3 regions of the Paenibacillus sp. MB22_1 genome follow, and region 3 is predicted to be linked to each of the others. Evidence: riboswitches for the same ligand, from Rfam matches in the RefSeq annotation. Region 3 holds a riboswitch; each other region holds the start of a gene.
What was found. A riboswitch is a leader RNA that binds a small molecule or an ion and turns the genes downstream of it on or off. The one in region 3 is predicted to bind cyclic di-AMP.

Region 1 (7,455 bases), 190 kb from region 3:
CTTCCACCGCCGAAAAGTTGGTGATCATGTGCTCCAGCAGGAAAAATCCCAGCGGAATGACGCCCAGCAGCGAGTGCAGTTTTCTGGAATAAAACCCTTTCATAAATGCGTATACCCCTTTCTCATTCCATCATCCGTTTCAACTTGCGCAATTTCACTCAAGATTCGACCTTACGGGGGCGCGGAGGTTGAATATGATAAATACCACACCGCAGTCGGTAAAACCCCTTTGTACCTCCAGTTACTTGTGAACAACTTGTGTCACTTTTCATGTTACTCCTTTTTATCTTATAATGGAATTGCAATATATTTATTAATCATTATAACAAATTCGCATAAGCTAACCTGTCGAATCTTGTCCTTCACCCAGAAAAAGGAGGTAACCCATGCTGGAAGAGTTGCTGGTGTTCACCACCGTCGTGGAGCAATCCAGTTTGAACAAAGCATCCAAGCTGTTAAACCTGTCCCAGCCCGCCCTTTCGCGGAAAATCGCCAAGTTGGAGGAGGAGTGGGGGGTCTCCCTGTTTCACCGCAAAGGGAAAAGACTCGAGCTGACCCGCGTCGGGCAGGAAGCTTACCAATATGCGCTGGAACAGCGGCAACGCCACCAGAACTTCCTGCAGACCGTGTCCCGAATCAAGGCAGCGGAGCGCCGTATCGTCACGTTAGGCGCCAGCCTGACGACGATCCAAACCACCCTGCCGCCGCTCGTGACCTCATTAATGGAGAAGTTTCCAGATATCGAATTGAAGCTCGTTACCGGCAAAACCCATGAAATCGTCTCTTATGTCCGCGAGAAGAGAGTGGACTTCGGCGTCGTGGCCTCCCTGGTGAACGAGACGGGCTTGAAATGCTTGCCGCTGTTCAAAGACCACCTCGAGTTGGTCGTTCCCAAAGGGCATGAGCTAGCCGCCGCCGGGCAGAAGCGCCGTCTGATCATGGACGATCTGAACGGTCGGCCGATGATCGTATTTTCCAAGGGAACTTGGTATCGCCGGCTGATCGACGACCTGTTTGGACGCTACAGCATCGTGCCCGATATTCGCATGGAAATCGATTCGTTTGAAGCGATCGTCCGCCTGCTGCCGATCTGTAAAGCAGCCGCGCTATTGCCCAAATCGTACCTGCGTATGCCGCTGCTGCGGGATAACGGCCTGCTGACCGTGCCGATTCCAGAACTGGCCCAGACACGGCGCGAAACCTGTCTCGTATATGGCGACAAATCGGAGCTGACGAGCGAAACGAAGGAATGGATCACGCAAATCCGCGAAACCCTCGTGAAAGAATTGCCGCTCTAACGCCACCATGATCCACCCGAACCTAAACAGCTATTCGTTACACCAAAAAAGCTGCCGCTCCTTCAGGCTAAAACCTGGATTAGCGGCAGCTTGTCTATTTTAAATGAAGTATCGCAAATAAACGTAGAGGCTGGAGATCAAAATGGTGACGATCATCAGCGGCAGCCCGTATTTCAAATATTTTAGGAAGCTGATCGGTTCCCCTTCCTTGGCGGACATCCCAGCAGCGATCAAATTGGCGCTGGCTCCGATTAATGTTCCGTTTCCACCGAGACAAGCGCCAAGCGATAGGCTCCACCATAGCGGCTCCAGGTGCTGAATCCCCATTCCGCCCATGTCTTGGATCATCGGAATCATCGTCGCCACCAGCGGAATATTGTCGATAAACGCCGACGCCAAAGCACTCAGCCAGAGGATCAGCATCGAGGTGGTTAGCGGATCGCCTCCAGTCAGGCGCATCACCTCTTCGGCCACTCTCGTAATGATTCCCGTTTCAACCAACCCTCCGACCAATACGAACAAACCCACGAAAAAGAAGATGGTGGGCCATTCCACCGAACGGAAGGCTTGTTCCATCACGTGCTCGCCGGTCATGAGCAGCAGCAAGAAGGCGCCAGCCAGCGCAATAGTAGCCGTTTCCAGATGTATGTATTGATGAAGGAAAAAGCCCAACAAGGTCAACCCCAAGGCGATCAGGCATTGGGTGAGCAGCTTTTTCTCCGTAATCAAGCCCTCCAGACTGATCTCCATCAAGCTCTGTTGATGAGCATAAGCCTTTTTCAACTCTTTGCGGAAGATCACGATCACAAGCGGCAGAATCACTGCCAAAATGATCAACACGACTGGCGTCAAATTTTGCATGAAGGCTACGAAGGTCAGTTCCTTCACGGCGCTGCCAATCATAATGTTGGGAGGGTCTCCGATTAAAGTCGCCGTCCCGCCGATATTCGTGGCAAGAATCATAGAAAAGAGGTAAGGGAACGCCTGAACCCTCAACCTCCGCGTAATGCTAAATGCCACCGGGACCATCAAAATAATGGTCGTTACGTTATCCAGGAATGCCGAACCTATCGCGGTGATCAGCGCCAGCAACCACAGCAGAGTGATCGGATTGCCTTTGGCCAGCTTGGCCGTCCATATGCCGATGTACGTGAATAAACCGGTCTTGGCTGTCGTATTCACGATGATCATCATCCCGATCAAGAGTCCCAGCGTATTAAAATCAATATGATGCACTGCGCTCTCCTGATCAAGGATGCCAAAGATTATCATGAACGCCGCACCAGCCATAGCCAGCACCGTTCGGTGAATTTTCTCAGATATAATGAGTGCGTAGGTCAGCAAAAAAATGATTAAAGCCCAAATGGCCTGTTGTTCCATACTTCTCTCCGTTCCATGCTAGTAAGCCATCTTACCATCTTATTAAGGATTGATGATTGATTCAAATTGCTCGATATTTTTCTTTGCTCCTATAATAACCATAATGTCGCCTTCATTTAACTGATCCATCGCAGTGGGAGCAACCAAAATACCGCCATTGCGGTGAATCGCCACGATGCTGCAGCCAAAGCGTGCCCGCATATTGAGGTCACCTATGCTTTTATGGTTCAAGCAAGTGGGAACTTTCATTTCTACGATGCTGTATTCCTTCGACAGTTCAATATAATCCAGCAAATTTGGAGTAACCAGCTGATGGGCCACACGAACCCCCATGTCGCGTTCTGGATAAATCACCCGATCCACCCCCAGCTTCTCCAGAGCTCGGCCGTGCAGAAGCGAGATCGCTTTGGCAACTACCGTTTTAATGCCAAGATCTTTGAGGAGAATAGCTGCCAGGATGCTCATTTGAATGTCGGTGCCAATCGCTACGATCCCGCAATCGAAATTACGAACCCCCAGCGACTTCAGCACCTCTTCTTCTGTAGCATCGGCGACAACCGTATGCGTGAGCCGATCGCTAAGTTCTTCCACGATCTCTTCATTCCGGTCGATGCCCAGAACCTCATATCCTAACTCCATCAATTCCAAGGCCAGACTCGAGCCGAAGCGCCCCAAGCCGATGATCACAAACTGCTGCTTTTTCATTTTTGCCCGTTTTCCCCTTATCCAATAATGATTTTGCCTTCTGGATGGCGGTACAGCTCTTTTCCTTTCTTCGGACCGAGCGCATAAGCAAGCGTCAGCGGCCCGAGCCGACCGGCGAACATGGTGAAGCTGATGATAATTTTACCGATAACCGTTAGTTTCCCCGTCAACCCCATCGTAAGTCCGACCGTGCCGAAAGCCGAAGTGGTTTCAAACAAAATCGATAAAAAGCTCGCGTCCTCCGTGGTAGACAATACCATTGCCACTGCTAAGACCAGGAATAAGGCAAGCATCGTGATCGTAAGCGCCTTAAAGACCCGTTCCCCGGCCATCCGGTACCTGAACAGGACTAGGTCAGTCCTTCCGCGAATCATCGAACCAACCGAGCCGACCAGAATCGTAAATGTGGTCGTCTTAATTCCGCCCCCCGTAGAGCCTGGGGAGGCCCCGATAAACATCAGGATGATCATGAAGAATTGCGTTGCCTGCCGTAATGACCCAATATCCAGCGTGTTGGCTCCCGCCGTACGCGGCGTCACCGATTGGAAAAACGAACCCCAGATCTTGCCGCTCCAACTGAGCTGAGCAAGCGTACGCGAGTTCGTGAACTCAAAGATGAAAATGACTAACGCCCCGATCACGATCAGCACCGACGTCATCGACAATACCACCTTCGAATGCAACGACAGCTTCCGCCGCTTCCGAAACTCGAATACGTCGGACAGTACGATAAATCCGATCCCGCCCGAGACGATCAGAAACATCGCAACGAAGTTCACGATCGGATCAGCAACGTACTTCGTGAAGCTTTGATATTCACCAAACAGGTCAAACCCTGCATTATTGAACATCGAGACCGCGTGCCAAACTCCGAAATACAGCGCCCTACCAATCGGCATATCGAATGACCATCGAATCGCAAACATCAGCGCCGCACTGGATTCAATAACGAGCGAATACAACAGAACTTTGCGGATTAACCGTACGATTCCTTCCACAGAGTTTTGGTTCATCGCTTCTTGGAGGATGAGACGGTCTTTTAGCGATATTTTTCGTTTCAGGACAAGGGAGAACAAAGTGGCCATGGTCATAAACCCAAGCCCCCCAATCTGGATCAGCAGGACGATCACGACTTGTCCAAAGGTTGAAAAATAGGTCCCGGTATCAACCACGACCAACCCCGTAACACAGGTTGCTGAAGTAGCCGTGAACAGTGCGTCGACGAACGGGAGTGTTTCCCCGGTCGTACTGGAAATCGGCAGCATGAGCAGTAGCGCACCCAGCAAAATAATGATCGCAAACCCAGTCACCAATATCTGCGGCGGAGAAAGGTTAATTTTCTTGGTATGCAACGCGTTCACCTCATCATCGTTCTGAAAAAAACACAAAAGAAAAAAAGCACTGGAAATCCAATGCCTTTCGGTGTTTGGTTCCTGATGCACAGGCCTACGAGGTTAGCTGACGGATTCGGACATGCCCAGTTGCCCTATTCGCGGAACATATCCCCTTGCTGGGAGTTGAAGCTCCGTGAAATTCACCCCAAAATATACGGTTCCCCCGTTTTCGTTGCGAAATTCGGCCAATCTTTTCAATTGTTTTCAATCATTTTTCGTCAAATGGATTATATCCCTTATTCCGTCCCGCCACAAAGCTCTATTTTCAAGAAAAAGACCAGAAAAGGACGAAATCAGGGATTGTGCAGATTAAGTTCGCCCCCAATCTAAATGATGCGTAGACTTGCCGAAGTTTTTGCCGTTTCTCGTCAATTTTGCCCTCCGTCTGGCGCAGGGGGGATAGCTGTGTTATCTTTACTTTGACGTACTTGAGGGAAAAACATACCTCATAATATAAGAAGAGTACGTGTTCCCGATTTCATTCAACTTAATAACAAAGGAGTTTTGCGAGTGAGTTCCCCTTTGACGTCAAATGGCCGCCGCAGGATGAAGACCAAAAATCTGTGGCTGCTGGCCGCCCTAGGATTCATTGTGTTCGTCGCCGTTCAACTGTTTCCGACCACCGATTCGGAGTCCTTGCAGCTGCAGCAAGCAAATGAGGTGATCAGCAAACCGGAAGCAGCTGCCCATGCAAGTGAATTTGTCCAATCCGTACTTGGGATCGACCTGCCGAATCCCACGAAGGATAAAGCATTGATTACATACGAAACGCGTTCCGATCTGTTTGGTTACTTAACCAAAGCCGATCTGCTCGCCCCATACTTAAAAACGTATGACAAGCAATTTCCATATGACGTATTTCGTGTCCGTTACACGGACCCCACCGAATCGTTAAGCGCCGTGACCGTGGATGTCCATATGACCACCGGTCAAGTCGTCGGCTTCGAGGAGATCAGTTCCTCCAGCAACGCCACCAAGCAGATGATGCTTGATGTAGGATCGGAAACCACCGATTCCATGAAGGCATGGGAGGGGGATTTAACGTTAGCGGAGAAAGAAGAGCTGGCACAGCCTTACCTGAACGCCTTTGGATTTAAACCAAGCGATCTGGAGCTGGCCTCCGGTGAAGGGGATGTGGGCCTCCTCTACCATATCAATGGCTACACGTTAGGCGAATCGCAAGCGGAAATCAAGCTCAGCTTCGAATACGGCAAGGTTTCCTCGTTGGAGAGCTATTTTACCGTACCGCAGGCTCATCAGGACTACGTCGCCGGACAGACGAAAATCGCCAGCTGGCTCACCTATGCCGGATACGCCCTGTTGACGTTCGTGCTGGCGATTCTGGCGATCGTCTACAGCGCGCTGACGCGGGCCCATACCTCGTTTAAGCGGGGTATTTTCCTGGCTTCGGCTTACTTCGTGCTATCCACGATTGGAACGATCAACATGATCCCCGTGTTCCAAAAAGACGGTCTTGAATCCGGCGTGCTCATCTTTGGCCTCTTCTTCCAAGGTCTGGTGACGTTGTTCCTCGCCGCTTCCGTGTACTTCTCGCTGGTGGGCGGCGATGGACTGTGGCGGAAGAACGGCATCAACTTGTGGGCGCGATCACGGGAAGAAGGGTACGGCCGTTCCATCCTGACCTCCGTGGCTGACGGGTATGCCTGGGCATTGATCCTGTTAGGCGTTCAATCCGTTGTTTTCTTCATTTTAGAGCAAACGATTCATACCTGGTCCACGACCGATGCGACGCAATCGCCTTACAACATGGTGTACCCGCTATTGTTTCCGCTGCTGGCTTGGGTGGCAGGGATCGGAGAAGAAGCGGTGTATCGCTTGTTCGGGATCCCAATGCTGAAGAAAATGTTCCGCAGCACCTTTATCGCCTGCCTGCTGTCGACCTTAATCTGGGCGTTTGGCCACACGTTGTATCCGATTTATCCGGTCATTTCGCGCCCGATCGAATTAACCTTTATCGGACTGCTGTTCAGCTTCGTGTTCCTGCGCTACGGCTTCGCGACCGTTGTCTTCTCGCACGTCATCTTCGACAGCATCCTGATGTCGCTGAGCCTGATGTTTATGGGCGGAGCGCTGAACATCGTCGCCGGGTTGTTCTACATCGCCTTGCCGGCGATCGTTGCGTATGTGATTTACTTGTTTAACCCGCCAAGCAAGGAGCGGAAGACCCCGACGCCGCAACAAAAAGAGGAGCCGTATGTTATGACTCCTCTGGCGGATCTTCGTCCCGAAGGGCATTAAGGATTTGACGGGCTAATTTATCCCCGATAGAAAGAGGCCGAAAGTCTTCGACGGAGGCCTCTTTAATTTTTTTCAGCGATCCAAAGTGCTTAAGCAGCGCCTTCCGGCGTTTCTCCCCGATGCCGGGGATCGAGTCCAGCCGTGAGGCGACCATCGACTTGGCCCGCTGTTCGCGATGGAACGAAATGGCGAAGCGGTGCACCTCGTCCTGAATCCGCTGCAGCAGGTAGAACTCCTGGCTGTCGCGCGGCAGATAAACCGGCTCCGGCGGATCAAACGCCATCAGCTGTGCGGTTTTATGCTTGGCGTCCTTCACGAGGCCGCATACCGGGATGTGTAGGCCCAGCTCGTTCTCCAGCACATCGGTAGCCGCAGAGATCTGCCCCTTGCCTCCGTCGACCACGATTAGGTCAGGCCGC
Region 2 (7,455 bases), 1.7 Mb from region 3:
CGTCCTTTTTCTTCCTTCCTTCTGAACGAAAGGGATAATTCTGTAAGGAGGCTTTCAAGACCTATACCGCCCAATCCATCCAAATCATCGATTCCTGCTTCAAATGGCGCTATAATAAGCATGATCATACTGAAATTAGACAGACAGCGTGGGAGAGGAGCGGTGAGGAGCATGTATGGAAATGATGGGGTACTGGATAGGCGGACACTGAAGGCGGCCTTTGACCGGACGGTTTATCAAGTGGTGGGCCACGGAAAACGGAATGTAGAGGTGCTGAAGCAGGCTTTTGCCGAGATCAGCGGCGGGGTAGACAGCGACATGTACGGTACAGGACAAGCGCTGGAAGCCTTCGAAAGGAAAATGGCTGCGGTGCTCGGCAAGGAGTCGGCTGTATTTTTTCCGAGCGGCACGATGGCGCAGCAAATTGCTTTACGGATTTGGTGCGACCGCAAAGGATCGAAACGTGTGGCCTATCATCCTTTATGCCATTTGGAAATTCATGAGGAAGACGGATTAAAGGAACTGCACGGGCTGGAGCCGATTCTCCTGGCGGATAAGGATCGGCTGATTGAGATGGAGGACGTTCGGCAACTGCCGGAGGATGTCTCGTGCCTGCTGCTGGAGCTGCCGCAGCGCGAAATCGGCGGTCAGCTGCCGCCGTTCGCGGAGCTTGAAGCCATTTCCGCCTACTGCCAGGAGCGGGGCATTAAGCTACATCTGGACGGAGCCCGACTGTTCGAAGTGTTGCCTTACTACGAAAAAACCGCCGCAGAGGTTTGCGCCCTGTTCGACAGCGTCTATATCTCGTTCTACAAAGGCATCGGCGGAATCGCCGGAGCCATATTGGCAGGGGATCCGGAGCTGACGAAGGAATCTAAGGTGTGGAAAAGACGCCATGGCGGGGATCTCATCAGCTTGTATCCTTATTTTCTGAGTGCGGATTACTACTATGAGCAGCGCATAGGAAAGATGGGGATGTATTATCGGCAAGCGCAGGAGCTCTCCAGTCTGTTTAATCAATGTCATCGGATGAAGACCGTCCCGGCGATCCCGGTGTCGAACATGTTCCATGTTCATTCGGACGTTCCCAAGGATCGATTGGAGCCCGTGCTGATTGAGGTATATCGGGAAACCGGGGTTGGCTTAACCTCTTTCGTCAAGGAGAAGGCAGATGGGGGAAGTACCTTTGAAATCAGTATCGGAGATCGCTATAGCGAGGTGCCGGAAGATCGGCTGCAGCTGGCGTTCGAGCTGCTGGATAAGAAGTTGAGAGGACTCTCGTTTTAAACCTGTATCGGTTTGAGATCAGAACACCGTAGGAAGCGACTGGATGTCGTCCCTTACGGTGTTTTTTGCATGTATGCTTCGATAATTCAAGCCTGCCCTCAAAAATGAATGCAAGAGGATGATGTATGCGCTTCCTCGAACAAGGTCGATCCCATTTTCCGACCCATTCGCCTTTTCCTCATCTTTACACTTCTTGAGGCGGGGAGTATGATTCATCCGTAGCAATTTGATATGGCGAAAATACCTGATCGCTGAGTTCTTTCTTTATTTCAGAAAGAAACGGGGGAACCAATGAAACGCGTCCAAAAGGGCGGGTTTCCGGGGTGAATCGCTTGATTTGGCCAACTTGGCCAAACTGCGTAGGGCTGCTTTCGTGCCCGAATCCGTCAGCTAACTCCGTAAGCGTCCGAAAGAGGGAATTGTCGCAGTGATCTGCTTGAACTTTTTAAAGCGGCTGCGGGAAGGTCCAACTTTCCTGCGGCCTTTTTGTGTTGTTCGCTGCAGGAATGGGAAGCCTAAAGGACTACGAGCGGATCAGGATTGAAGGCTATTTTGAGAATGAAAAGAGGATTTCATCATGGTAAGCAAACTGAAGCGGGTACTGATCGGCAGACCGATGAAAAGTACCGAAATTGAAGGAGAAAAGCTAAGCAAACTTAAGGCATTGGCCGTATTGTCGTCGGACGCGTTGTCCTCCGTGGCATACGGTACGGAGCAGATTTTGATCGTCCTGATGGCGGCGGGATTTTCCGCGCTCTGGTATTCGATCCCGATCTCGTTTGCGGTACTTGGGCTTCTGTTGATTCTGATTCTGTCGTACCGCCAGACGATTTTCTCCTATCCGACCGGGGGCGGGGCCTATATCGTGGCGATGGATAACCTGGGGCGGTCAACCGGACTGCTGGCCGGCGGCTCGCTGCTTGTTGATTATATACTGACGGTAGCTGTAAGTTCGTCAGCCGGTACAGATGCCATAACATCCGCATTCCCTATGCTGCATGATCAGCGGGTGCTGATCGCCCTCCTGATGATTACTATACTGACCATCATGAACCTGCGTGGGGTCACGGAATCGGCTTCAATGCTGGCGGTTCCGGTATATCTATTTGTGGCCTCCATCTTCGTCCTGATTGTGTCGGGACTCTACAAGTATTGGACTGGCGGGATTCATGCCAGCGCACCGGAGTTCGGGACGGCCGTATCCAACGTCAGCTTGTTCCTGCTGCTCAAGGCGTTCAGTTCGGGGTGCTCGGCCTTAACGGGGGTTGAGGCGGTGTCCAACGCCATTCCGAACTTCAAGCCGCCGGCGGAGCGGAATGCCGCAACCACGCTGGTGATGATGGGTGTCATTCTCTGCACCATGTTTATCGGTATTAGTGCGCTGGCCTATTGGTACGGAATTGCTCCGGATCCGAAGGCCACCGTAATATCTCAAATCGCTGAATCGACCTTTGGGCGCGGGATCTTGTACTACTTGATCCAGGGCATTACAGCGTTAATCCTGTTTCTGGCAGCCAATACGGCTTATTCGGCCTTCCCGCTGCTGGCGTTTATGCTCGCCAAAGATAAATACATGCCGCATGCGTTTATGGTGCGCGGTGACCGGCTTGGCTTTTCAAACGGAATTATCTTCCTGGGCGTAGCCTCGGCGCTGCTGGTTCTTGGATTCCACGGCGACACGGAAAGCCTGATTCCGCTCTATGCGGTTGGGGTATTTATTCCGTTCACCTTGTCCCAGCTGGGGATGATGGTGCGCTGGATCAAGCGCAAGCCGCAAGGTTGGGTGTTCCGGCTTACGATTAACACGATTGGCATGCTGACGACGCTGGGCATTACGCTCATCTTCATCATCACGAAGTTTTCACATGTCTGGTTCGTATTCATCTTCTTGCCGCTCGTGATGTTTATTTTCTACCAGATCCATCGACATTATATCAATATCGCCGACCAGCTTCGGATTGACATCGATAAAGACAAACCTTGCATAAAGGGCAGCACGATCGTCGTGCCGGTGGCGGGCGTTACCCGTGTCGTGATGAACTCGTTAAGCTACGCCAAATCGCTGACGGATAACGTTGTTGCGGTGTATGTCGGATTTGATGATGAGGACATCGAACGGATGGAGAAGAAGTGGGAGGAATGGAATCCGGGGGTTCGGCTCATTACGCTGCGCTCCAGCTTCCGCAGCATTATCCGGCCGCTGATGAAGTTCATTGATACCGTGGAATGGAAAACGGCGGAGACCGATCACATTACCGTCCTGATTCCTCAGTTTATTCCTCGGCACTGGTGGCAGAATATTTTGCATAATCAGTCGAGCTTGTTGCTTAGAGCTTATTTGTTTAACAAGAAAGATATCGTCATTGCGACTGTACCTTATCATTTGCAAAAATAAGCAAATTCCCCCGAAGCCGTCGCAACGGCTCGGGGGACCTTAGTTTAATTATTGAATTTGATCCAGCAGCTGATAAGCTTCCTGTTTGGTTTTCACCTGCAGCAGCTGTTCGCGGAATGCGTCATCCATCAGCTTGCGGGACAGCATTTGCAGAATTTTTAAATGCTCATTGCCTTTGTTTTCGGCAGGGACAGCGATCATAAAGATCAACTTAGCGGGCGTTCCGTCCGCGCTGCTCCAATCCACGCCTTCCGGCTTGATCCCGAATACGACTCTTGGCTTCAGCACCGCCACCGACTTCCCGTGCGGTACGGCGACGTTCATGCCGATCCCGGTAGAGCTTTCTTGCTCGCGCTTCAGAATCGCCTGCTTGAACTCAGCAGAGGAGGTCAGCACACCTTCAGCGTTCAGCTTTGCAATCATTTCGTCGATGATCCCGTCCCGTGTTGACGCGGACAGGGAAGGCTCAATCAGATCCAAACTGATGATATCCGTCAGCTTGCGAACTGTGCTTTGAGCTTCGGCAGCCGGCACGCTTACCGGGCGGACGTTCTCCGCACGTGGCGTTTCCATGGCTGGAGCCGCCTCGTCCGCAGCGCTCGCTTCGGCGAGCTGAGGCTCGACCTGTTCTTTCTTCAGCAATTTGATCATTAAGGCCGTAACGATGGAACCCGCGATGACGGCCACGAAGAACATGAGGACATTGTCAACGGCGCCAAGTACGGCAACGATTGGACCGCCGTGAGCTACGCGGTCGCCGACGCCGCCCAGCATGGCGATGACGGAACCTGTCATCGAGCCGACCATGATGCTGGGAATAACGCGCAGTGGGTCTTGCGATGCGAACGGAATCGCACCTTCGGTGATCCCGAACAAGCCCATCGTAAAGGCGGCTTTGCCGGATTCCCGTTCGGCATTATGGAACTTGCGTTTGAACAAGAACGTTGCCAGGCCCAGACCGATCGGCGGAATACAGATCGCAACGGCGATCGGACCCATGATTTGATAGTTCCCCTCCGCGATCATCGCGGAGCCGAACATGAACGCTACCTTGTTAACCGGACCACCCATGTCGAAGGAGATCATGGCGCCCAGAATCAAGGCCAGCAGAATCGAGCTGGCTCCTTGCATGCTGGCAAGCCAGTTGGTCAGCCATTCAAACACTTGGGCGATCGGGCCGCCAAGCAGGTAAATGAAGGCGAGACCTACGATCAGCGAAGAGAGAACCGGGATGATGATGATTGGCATGATTGGATTGATCGCTTTCGGCACCTTCCACTTCTTGATCCAAAGTGCAACGTAACCCGCCAGGAAACCGGCGATGATCCCGCCGATGAAGCCGGCACCGGCTTCACTTCCGTAGAAGCTGCCATTGGCGGCGATGTAACCGCCGATGATCCCGGGAGCGAGACCCGGCCGGTCGGCGATACTGAACGCGATGAACCCGGCTAGCACCGGTACCATAAACGTAAAGGACGCAGATCCCAGCTTCTCGATGGTTTTCCAGAACGAGTCTTCTGGAATTTGCAGGCCGCCCGGAGTAGGTACGCCGCCGATCGAGAGAGCGATGGCGATCAAGAGACCGCCCACGACGATAAACGGAATCATATACGAGACACCGCTCATCAGGTGGCGATAAAAGGCGTTTTGCTGCTTGGCGCCAGTCTGTTTGGCCGGCGTACCTTCATTGTTATCCTGTCCTTGGTATACCGGCACTTCTCCGCGAATCATCTGTTGGATCAGCGCCTCGGGGTTCCGTATGCCTTCCTGCACACCAACAACGAGCAGCTTCTTGCCGACGAACCGGCGTTTGTCTACCGTTTTGTCGGCCGCGATGATGATGCCGTCCGCTTGGCGGATATCTTCCTCCGTGAATTCGTTTTCCACTCCGATCGAGCCTTGGGTCTCGACCTTCATGGCAATACCTAGCTTGTCGGCGGCTTTTTGCAGATTTTCCGCCGCCATGTACGTATGGGCAATCCCGTTGGGACATGAGGTAATCGCCAGTAGTTTCATGGATGTTTCCTCCTGTAATCAAAGATCGAAATCGTTTACATGACTCATCTTATCGCAAAAGGAACGGCGGAAAAGAACTTTATATTACCGGAAGTTGCGGAAAAACTGATTTTTTTCCCTATAAGCAATTGAGCAGCTCCTCGGGAGTCCGTGCCTGCACGAGCCGCTCAACGGTTGAAGGCTGTTCGCTTAGCAAGGACAGGCGCTGGAACAGTTTTTTCGTCATCTCTTGCTCCTGCGGGGCAAGCGCCAGCATAAATACGACGGACACCTTCTCTTCCTGCCATTCCAACGGCTCTTCCAGGGTGGCAACAGCGATCCGCGAGGTGCGAATCAGCTTCGGATCGCCATGGGGGATTGCGATGCCGCCGCCGATGGTCGTGGACGAGAGCCGTTCCCGCAGCAAAGCCTGATGCGCGTAATCCGGCTCAACGAACCCCTGCTTGGCGAGCTCGTTCCCTAACAGCTCGATCAGCTCGAATCGATGGCCGATGGTCAGGCGCGGGAAGATGAGCGAAGGCTGCGTGTACATGCCCAGAATCGAGCCAGCGTGTTCGGCGTGACCGGATTCTTGGTCCAGCTTGCCGATGAAGTCGGCGATCTTCTGCGTTTCGCCAGTCTCCAGCAGCGGGGATACCGTGATATAGGGGACGTTCACATTCTCCAAAGGAATTGTGGAGATGATAAAGTCAACCGAATGGTGAGCCAAATACCCGGGGAGATCGGCTTTCCGAACGGAATCCAATACATGCAGTTCGGGGAACTTCCGCTCCAGCTTGCTGCGCAAGATCTGCGACATGCCCACCCCCATATGGCAGACAGTCACGATTCGCTTCCTTACCTCAGCCGGCTGGCTCAGCCGTTCCACAGCGGCCTGAAAATGCAGCGTCAAATAAGCGACCTCCTCTTCAGGAATGGTGAAGGGGTACCCTTCACTTAACTCTCTCGTCGCATAAATCACCATATCAAACATGTAGGGATACATTCTCTTGATATCCTGCAGCATCGGGTTCGATACGGTGAGCCCGTAGCTTAACCGGTTCAACGTTGAATATAAATGAATGCGCAGCCCTTCCATCAAAGCCTCGTCTTGGCCAAAATCCACCCAGGTCAAAGCGGACATCTTCCGGACGAGCGTCTCTGCTAAACCGCGGGCCTCCGCCGTTTCCGCGGATGGATCTGCTCCGGGCTCCGCCGTTTCGATCCGCGCCCGGGATCGGATCTTCCCGCCCAGAATATGAGCGGTCAGATAAGCTACTTCATCCTCCGGGAAGCGCACGGCGAGAAGCGCTCCAGCTTCCGGATGAAGGCTCCCGTCCAGCGGAACTCCGGCTTCCCGCGGACAAAGACCTTCTCTTGCTCGGAGAAGGTAATCGGCTGTTTCAGTTTCGTTCGTCGAATCATCAGCAGCGTATGAATCAGCAGATTGTCGAACGCTTCATCCGTAAAAGCAAGCTGCGCATCAAGCTCGAGCTGCTTGAGCTCCCGAGTGACGATATCGAGCTCATGGGGAGCAAATCGATCCTTGATGAAGGCTTGGCCTGCTTCGCCGGTGAGTTGGGACAGCTTGGACAACGCCGCGCGCTTATCCCGTTCTTTCCCTTCGATCAAGACGCCGACCTTTTGCTTGGAAACGACGATCAGGTCCCATTTCGCGAGCCAATCCCGCAAAGCGTCCAAGTCTTTTTTGATCACGGTCTTACTGGTGTAGTGCTTGTCGGCCAGCTCTTGGATCGTTACCGGCTTCGTCTCCATCA
Region 3 (7,455 bases):
CGGCAGGTCCGTTGCACGTTTGGCGTATGCGATGCTCTGTTCTAAAAATGCGGCTGTTCCCTTCTGGCAATGCACACTGCCCTCACGCAGTTCCACATTAACGCCATAGCCTTCTTGGCCCAGGTAGGCAAAGATGGGAGCATAGCCGTCAGTCCCTTTGTAAGTACGAGATACGCCTTCTTTCTTTGTGCCGGAATTGTCGAAAGGAGATACGTCGATATCCAGCGGCGCATAAGCCTTTTCACCTGCTGTCAGCCCTGTTAATGGAGCCTTTACCTTGCGAATGAGATCAGCGGATTCCTCAAGTAAAATCCGGTTCCATTCCGGCGTCTGTGCTGCGGCGTCAAGACGCTGGCGAAGAGTCGGGCTGGAGGGGACTTTTTGGAGCTGAAGGCAGATTGTGAATACATCGTCTTTTCGAAACGGCTCAATATGGTCAAAGTCGCTCTTGCCTTGGCAGAGCAGGCCCAGATAGCTCTTCATGACATCGGCGTGGGAATGAATCGGTGTTTTCATACTTTTGATCTTTGTATGATTCAGGCGCTTTCTAAGTCCAGTATGCGCAAGCAAAGCGCCAACGGTTGCAAGACCGGCGTGAGTAGAGAGAATTAACTCTTTCGAGCGGACAAATTGGATCTTCATAGAGCACCTCTCAGGTGAAATTGGAAAAGTTATGATTTTCTTTTAATTTCTTTACCGGAGGTGCTTTTTCCTTCAATTATCTTTAATTTTCAAAGAACCTTTATCACGGATTCAGGCCATAAGTTAAAGCGAATAATGAATGGTCTTTAATAACTATTATTTTCCCATTAAATCTTTGATATTTTTTGTTTATTGCTTCCGTCAACAAAATATCCGATTTGAATTGGACTTCTTTATTCCACTGTATTTCAAGATACACTTGTTTGAATAGAATGTAAAAAAATGACAGAAAGCTATATAAAATGATGATATTCAATCCTATTAATATGAACTGGTGTATCATTGTGGTCTCTCCAAGAGCGGAAAGACAATATTCCAATATTCCCCATTGAATGGAATAACCCCAAATTTCATGCAGAACATAAAATGCCATATGACTCCAAAAGAGCAAACCAAGGACGATCATCAAGTAAAAAATAATCGAATGCTTTTTAATGGTTATCATGGCGATTTTTTTTCCATTCATTTAAACGTGATTCTAATAACTTCATCAACTGAGGATCGGCCTGCTGCATCGCATCAACCATATGATTTACCATCAAGTTCCCATAGTCGTTAATTAAACCTACGGTAACAGTTTTCGTTTGTTCGGTAATAAATTCTTCCTTGCTTTGTACAGGTTCAAAATAACTCTGTCTTGCTCTTCCCTTCCCTATAGTTGCTTTCTTCAGATGCCCTTTTTCAATCAAGCGATTCATCACCGTCATCACGGCATTGAAAGATAAATCATCATCCAGAAGAGACTGCACTTCTTTAATGGTTATTCTATTATGTTCCCAAATAATCTCCATGATTTGAGCTTCTAGAGAACCAAAAAAGCGATTTAGCCCCTCCTCGTTTAAATACATACGTTTAACAGACATGCTTACACCCTTTCATCCAAAATTGACTCTTAAAGTCCTATCTTGGACCAGAATCAACAACTGCTGTAAGTCTAACATACTACACATTGTAGTTAATAAATCTTCTTTGGTCAAATTATGAATATGATCGTCCTCTTTGGATGATCATATTCGAAAAATAGAAGGACAAGCCCATAACTATAGCTTGTCCTTTTAAAGGTTATTCTTCACCAATCATTTTAAGGTAACTCTGCTCACTCACAACACGTCTTGCAGTAACATACCGATTTTTATAATAAGATTCTGACAAACTGCTTATTCTTACACCTTTACTACTTGAAGAGTGTGCAAACTTATTGTCGCCGATATAGATGCCTGCATGAGAAATCCCCTTCCCATCCGTATTAAAAAATACCAAGTCTCCAGCTCGAAGATTGTCCTGATCCACCGGAGTTCCCTCTTTTGCCTGGCTTTTTGACGTACGAGGCAAATCCAATTTGAACTTATCAAAAATATATAAAATAAAACCCGAGCAATCAAAACCAGCTACTGTTGTACCTCCATACAGGTAAGGCGTCCCCACGACTTTATCCACTTCATTTTCAAGTTTGACCGAACTAGCAAAGGAACTGGTAGCGCTTGCTGAAAAAATAAGTGCTGCACCTAATGCCGATAAGATCAGTTTTTTCAAATATGTAGTCTCCCTTCGATGCCTACGGAGTTAGCTGAGGGTTCGGTAGAAGGTTCCCTATATTCTTTTTTACGAAAAGAATAATTCACCCAAAAGTGGTTCCCCCGTTTTCTGTTAAGAAATTCGGCAAAAATTAATTTTTTGTAACCCTACATAATGTAGTCTATTTTCTGTTATTTTGTCAATCCTTATTTTTTTAGAAGTACAAAAACCGTGATATGAATGGCTTAAATCACTTGCTAAAGGCTTTCGAGAGTTATTTGAAATGTCGAACTAAATGATTTTTTATAAAATAAAACCGCGCCGAAAATTGACATTATAATGTACCATATTTATACTACAATTTGTAGGGTTACAATATTTTAATTATTTAGCTTCCCTTCTTACATAGTGAATATGTCCTTAGCAACTGCTTATTTTTCTCTTCCTCTCTTCTACAATACGTTGATGTTGGAATAAGAACCGGAAGGTGATTAAAAATATCAAAAAAGGTTAAATTAATTACTTAAAAATAAATAAAAATGCGAAGGAGCAAGATCATGAATAACAATCATAAACATGATCAAAGCGATCATTCCCAACATTCCTCTGAACATCAACATAAAGAACTACACCACGAACCCAACGAACACCAACATTTACAACATGATGAACACGAGCACCATCATCAGCATGATGAGCACCGACATGTAAACCATGGCATGCACGCTGGCGGACATGATCATTCCAGACATCATGGGCATATGGTTGAAAATTTTAAAAAGCGTTTCTATATTTCCTTAATTGTCACGATTCCGATCCTGATCATTTCCCCAATGATTCAAATGTTTATGGGCGTAAACTGGCGATTTCCAGGGGATACGTACCTTCTTTTTCTATTGTCCTCGTTTGTGTTCTTCTATGGGGGCTGGCCTTTTATTAAAGGCCTTAAGGATGAGCTTTCCGCTAAAAACCCTGGAATGATGACTCTCATCTGTCTCGCCATCGTTGTTGCGTATGTATATAGTACAAGCTCTACTTTCGGTCTCACCACAACCGATTTTTTCTGGGAGCTTGCTACATTAATCGACATTATGCTGCTCGGGCATTGGATTGAGATGAAGTCCATCATGGGGGCCTCTAAAGCTTTAGAGGAGCTCGCCAAACTTATGCCTTCCGATGCACATTTGGTAAAAGAAAAAGGCGAGATTATCGAAATCGATGTCACTGAACTTAAAAAAGGCGATATCGTACTCGTCAAACCGGGGGAAAAAGTTCCGATCGACGGTCAGATTACTGAAGGCGAAACCTTGATTGATGAGTCGATGCTAACCGGCGAATCCGTACCGAATGCCAAGCAAGTAGGCGACCAAGTTATTGGCGGCTCCATTAACGGTCAGGGCTCTGTCAAGATTTCCGTTCAGAGCGTAGGCAAAGAGACATACCTATCGCAAGTAATTGCACTCGTTCAAGAAGCCCAGGCTTCCAAGTCCCGAGCTCAGGATCTGGCGAACCGTGCCGCTAAGTGGCTCTTTTATGGTGCCTTGGTGGTAGGGATTCTCACCTTTGCCGCATGGATTACACTAGGGTATCCGATCTCTTTTGCTTTGGAACGTATGGTTACCGTGCTGATAATTGCATGTCCACATGCGTTAGGGCTCGCCGCTCCACTTGTCATTGCAACTTCGACATCGCTTGCCGCAAAGAACGGACTCCTGATACGCAACCGAACCGCATTTGAAGGTGCGCGGAATATCCAAGCCATTGTGTTTGATAAAACAGGAACTTTAACTAAAGGGGAATTCGGGATTACAAATATCCATCTCGGTAACGCGTCCTCCGAGACGGAACTTCTTACCTATGCAGCAAGCGTGGAGACACATTCCGAGCATCCAATCGCCAGAGGCATTACAAAAGCTGCAAAGGAAAAAGGGATTCAACTTAAAGAAGTGACTGACTTCAAAGCACTCCCGGGCAGTGGCCTTCAAGGGATTGTGGACGGCAAGGAAATTATGGGGGTAAGTCCTGTATACGTAAAGGAGAAGCGCCTTTCATTTGATGAGGAACGCTTTAATCAATGGTCGCAAGAGGGTAAAACCGTTGTCTTTATCCTCGTTGATGGTCAAGTGGCAGGGATGATCGCACTGGCAGATATGATCCGAGACACTGCCAAAGATGCCGTTCAAGAACTAAATGATATGGGGGTTAAATCCATCATGTTAACGGGGGATAACCAGAAGGTGGCCCAATATGTCGGCAAGCAGCTAGGCTTGGATGAAATCTTCGCCGAGGTTCTCCCCCATCAAAAGTCGGATAAAATCGACCAGATTCAAGCAAAAGAAGGTTTGCGTACAGCGATGACCGGTGATGGGGTTAACGATGCTCCAGCGCTTGCCAAGGCAGATTTAGGGATCGCGATCGGTGCCGGTACTGATGTTGCGATTGAGACTGCTGACGTCGTGCTTATCAAGAGCAATCCGCAAGACGTCGTCAATATCATTAAGCTTTCCAGGGTGACCTATCGTAAAATGATGCAAAACTTATGGTGGGCGACTGGTTATAACATCGTTGCCATCCCACTTGCTGCAGGTGTTCTATTGCCGTTTGGCATTGTTCTCGATCCTGCAGTTGGCGCCATCCTGATGTCTTTAAGCACCGTCATTGTAGCCATCAATGCTAAATTACTGAAACTGTAAGCAAAAACTCCTGCCATTTAGGCAGGAGTTTTTGCTCAGGAATGTATCAAAACTTTGAATCATGAAGTTCCCATATTCAAAATATTTACATGAAGCTTGTCCATCGGCCCGAGGTCAGTAGAGCATTATCCGATCATGTTTCTTAAATGGCTGAGTTATGATCTTCATGCCAAATTTCATGAATCGCATCAGCCAAAATCGATATCGTACGATAATTTTCTTCTAATGCATTTTCAACACCGCCGATTTCAATAATAAGCGCGCTATATTCGGCAAGTGATTGATTATATTGTCCATTCCCGCTGGAGTGATCCTTTTGGTAAATCCCCTTGGAGATTCCAGGTATTTTTTCATTTAATTTATTTTGTAGCCGGGCTGCAAATTTCTTGATTTGTTTCCAATTGGGATTATCCCGTCCAACAACAAAATATAACTGAGCGTAATTCACATTGTTGTACAGTATGGTTGTTTTGCTTTTTGATTCCGAATCTCGATGTATATCAAATACATATTCAATGGATTTATGTTTAAAGAGCTCCTTGCTCAATGTAGCCTTTGAATAGGCGTAAGATTTTGCGTAGTCAAATTTATTTATTTTACTTGGATAATCTTCAGCAGATTGGATCACACTCATACCTTTTACTTTTAATTTATTGGATAGATCCTTTCCCAATAAAGTAACGTTTATTTTGGAATCAAAGGCCTCATTGGGATCGGTTTTACCTTGAAGTTCTGGCAACCAAGATTCACGATTATGGGTATGGTAAATCAGCACTCGTGGTTGCTCCGATTGCTTCGGCTTTTGAACCATCCTTTTCGCAGTTGGGGTCACCGCTGAATTTTTCAAGGAAGCGATTGGATTTGGCTTCTCTGCTTTTATTGTCTTACTTGATTTTTGAATAATGATCTTTTCTTCTTTTACCATCAGAACCTGACTTTTTTCAGGTAAGGTGCCAACTTTAGGTTCGTTTAGTTCAATGTACGCCGGGATGACTTTTAGGGAAATTAAAAAAGATGATAGAAACACTGACAGGCCGATCACTCTCAATTTGGTTCGCGTCATTGGTCTCCCCCTTCTCTTCGTTTTAGTACTAATCTATTTTTATTCGTAGCACTGATAGAATAGAACGAAATTAAGAGATTAGGACGCGAGCAGGCATGAGATAGGTGAAGCAAAATATTTAACATCACATTAAATCCACATAGTAACGACACAATTAAATGCTACGATAAACGAGTAGCAAAAAGTTGATAGAGGCACTAGCCTTGCATCTAAAGTGACATGGTATTTAATTAATTGTTAATATTAGTTATATCAGCTTATTGTATTAAAATTTTCCATTTCTATTTCCCGCCAATGTGCTAAAAGGGTAACAGGACGTGAAGTGTAGTCATGTTACCAAAAATTAGTAGATGAATCGTTCGGTTACTCTAGTACCATCTTGACGCTCTTGAGCTTCAACGGATGTTTTCTCGGCCTTCCTGGCCGCCCTTTCTTACGCCGGCCTTTGGATGGCCGAGACGGCGGTCGTAACACAGCTTGTTGAAACTCTTCCCACGATCGCTCAGCATATAAGCGCATGCGTTTCAAGATCTGCCATAAGCTTAGATCCGTTTGCATCTCTAACTTGATCAACAGCACCAAGCTGTACGCGATCAACGCCAGATAGATTTGGTTCCAGATGGCGGTCTGGTTTGCGCTGTAGATCTTCACCAGCCTCAGATGTTGCTTGATCCATTTGAAGAACAACTCGATCAACCATCGATAGCGGTAGATCTCGCTAATCTCTTGGGCAGAGCGATCCTGCACATTGGTCAGCAAGCGGTAGGTCCGTTTCTGCTCATCCGTAAACTCGATCAGTCGGGCTTGGAGGTAATGCGTCTGCTTCTGCTTATCGTTCCACTGGATCTCGACGTCCGCATCTATCGTGATGGGAAAACCCTCAGGAACCGCTCGCTGATGGAGGATGGTCACCTTGTTCTTGGTCTGCAATCTGGCCACAAACCTCATCTGTTGGTGAATCAGCGATTCATATAGCTCGTACTGGATATACCCGCGATCCATCACATGAATCGCATCGTCCGCCACCACCAGATCAAGAGCGACTTCCTGATCACTCACCGCCGCTGTGCTGTTGATGATCTTGCCGGGAAACACCGTTTCGCGATCGGCCACCACGAGCTGGGTATGGATCTTGACCGCATTTTGCTCTTTGCTCCAGTACGCCCAGCGTCCAGCTAGGGTAGGCAAGGTAAGCACGGTGGAGTCGAGAATCCGGAGCTTGCCGATATTCGGGATCCCTTGCTTCTGCTTGGTGATCTCCTGGATGCGTGCGATGTTGCAGAGAAAGATCGCTTGTAACAGATCCGTCGGGAGTTGCTTGATCTTTCGTGAAAGCTGAGAGGCACTGATCGACTTCAGATGGTCGTCCTGCAGATCCGGCATGATGCGAAGGTGTTCCGAGATTTCATCATAGCTGGTACGCCCTGCAAGCTGAGACTCCACAAAAATCTGAATGGCTTTACCGGTTGTAAGTTTGCGAGT

Region 1: another riboswitch for cyclic di-AMP. It lies ahead of ACL02P_RS12570 (TrkH family potassium uptake protein); the one in region 3 lies ahead of ACL02P_RS11600 (C40 family peptidase).
Region 2: another riboswitch for cyclic di-AMP. It lies ahead of ACL02P_RS19735 (APC family permease); the one in region 3 lies ahead of ACL02P_RS11600 (C40 family peptidase).

What each region holds. Positions count from the first base shown of each region.
Region 1 covers NZ_JBLADV010000002.1:196,667-204,121, forward strand. The annotation lists gene ACL02P_RS12550 (succinate dehydrogenase cytochrome b558 subunit) at 1-103, opposite strand, end outside; gene ACL02P_RS12555 (LysR family transcriptional regulator) at 387-1,298, shown strand; gene ACL02P_RS12560 (ArsB/NhaD family transporter) at 1,398-2,678, opposite strand; gene ACL02P_RS12565 (potassium channel family protein) at 2,721-3,383, opposite strand; gene ACL02P_RS12570 (TrkH family potassium uptake protein) at 3,401-4,744, opposite strand; cyclic di-AMP (ydaO/yuaA leader) riboswitch at 4,812-4,974, opposite strand; gene ACL02P_RS12575 (CPBP family intramembrane glutamic endopeptidase) at 5,324-7,036, shown strand; gene uvrC (excinuclease ABC subunit UvrC) at 6,996-7,455, opposite strand, start outside.
Region 2 covers NZ_JBLADV010000002.1:1,698,544-1,705,998, forward strand. The annotation lists gene ACL02P_RS19730 (threonine aldolase family protein) at 172-1,287, shown strand; cyclic di-AMP (ydaO/yuaA leader) riboswitch at 1,527-1,707, shown strand; gene ACL02P_RS19735 (APC family permease) at 1,865-3,682, shown strand; gene ACL02P_RS19740 (fructose-specific PTS transporter subunit EIIC) at 3,731-5,698, opposite strand; gene ACL02P_RS19745 (BglG family transcription antiterminator) at 5,817-6,977, opposite strand; gene ACL02P_RS19750 (BglG family transcription antiterminator) at 6,953-7,455, opposite strand, start outside.
Region 3 covers NZ_JBLADV010000002.1:2,714-10,168, forward strand. The annotation lists gene ACL02P_RS11590 (IS1380 family transposase) at 1-642, opposite strand, end outside; gene ACL02P_RS11595 (BlaI/MecI/CopY family transcriptional regulator) at 1,134-1,565, opposite strand; gene ACL02P_RS11600 (C40 family peptidase) at 1,765-2,235, opposite strand; cyclic di-AMP (ydaO/yuaA leader) riboswitch at 2,240-2,374, opposite strand; gene ACL02P_RS11605 (heavy metal translocating P-type ATPase) at 2,775-4,910, shown strand; gene spoIIP (stage II sporulation protein P) at 5,053-5,973, opposite strand; gene ACL02P_RS11615 (IS4 family transposase) at 6,337-7,455, opposite strand, start outside.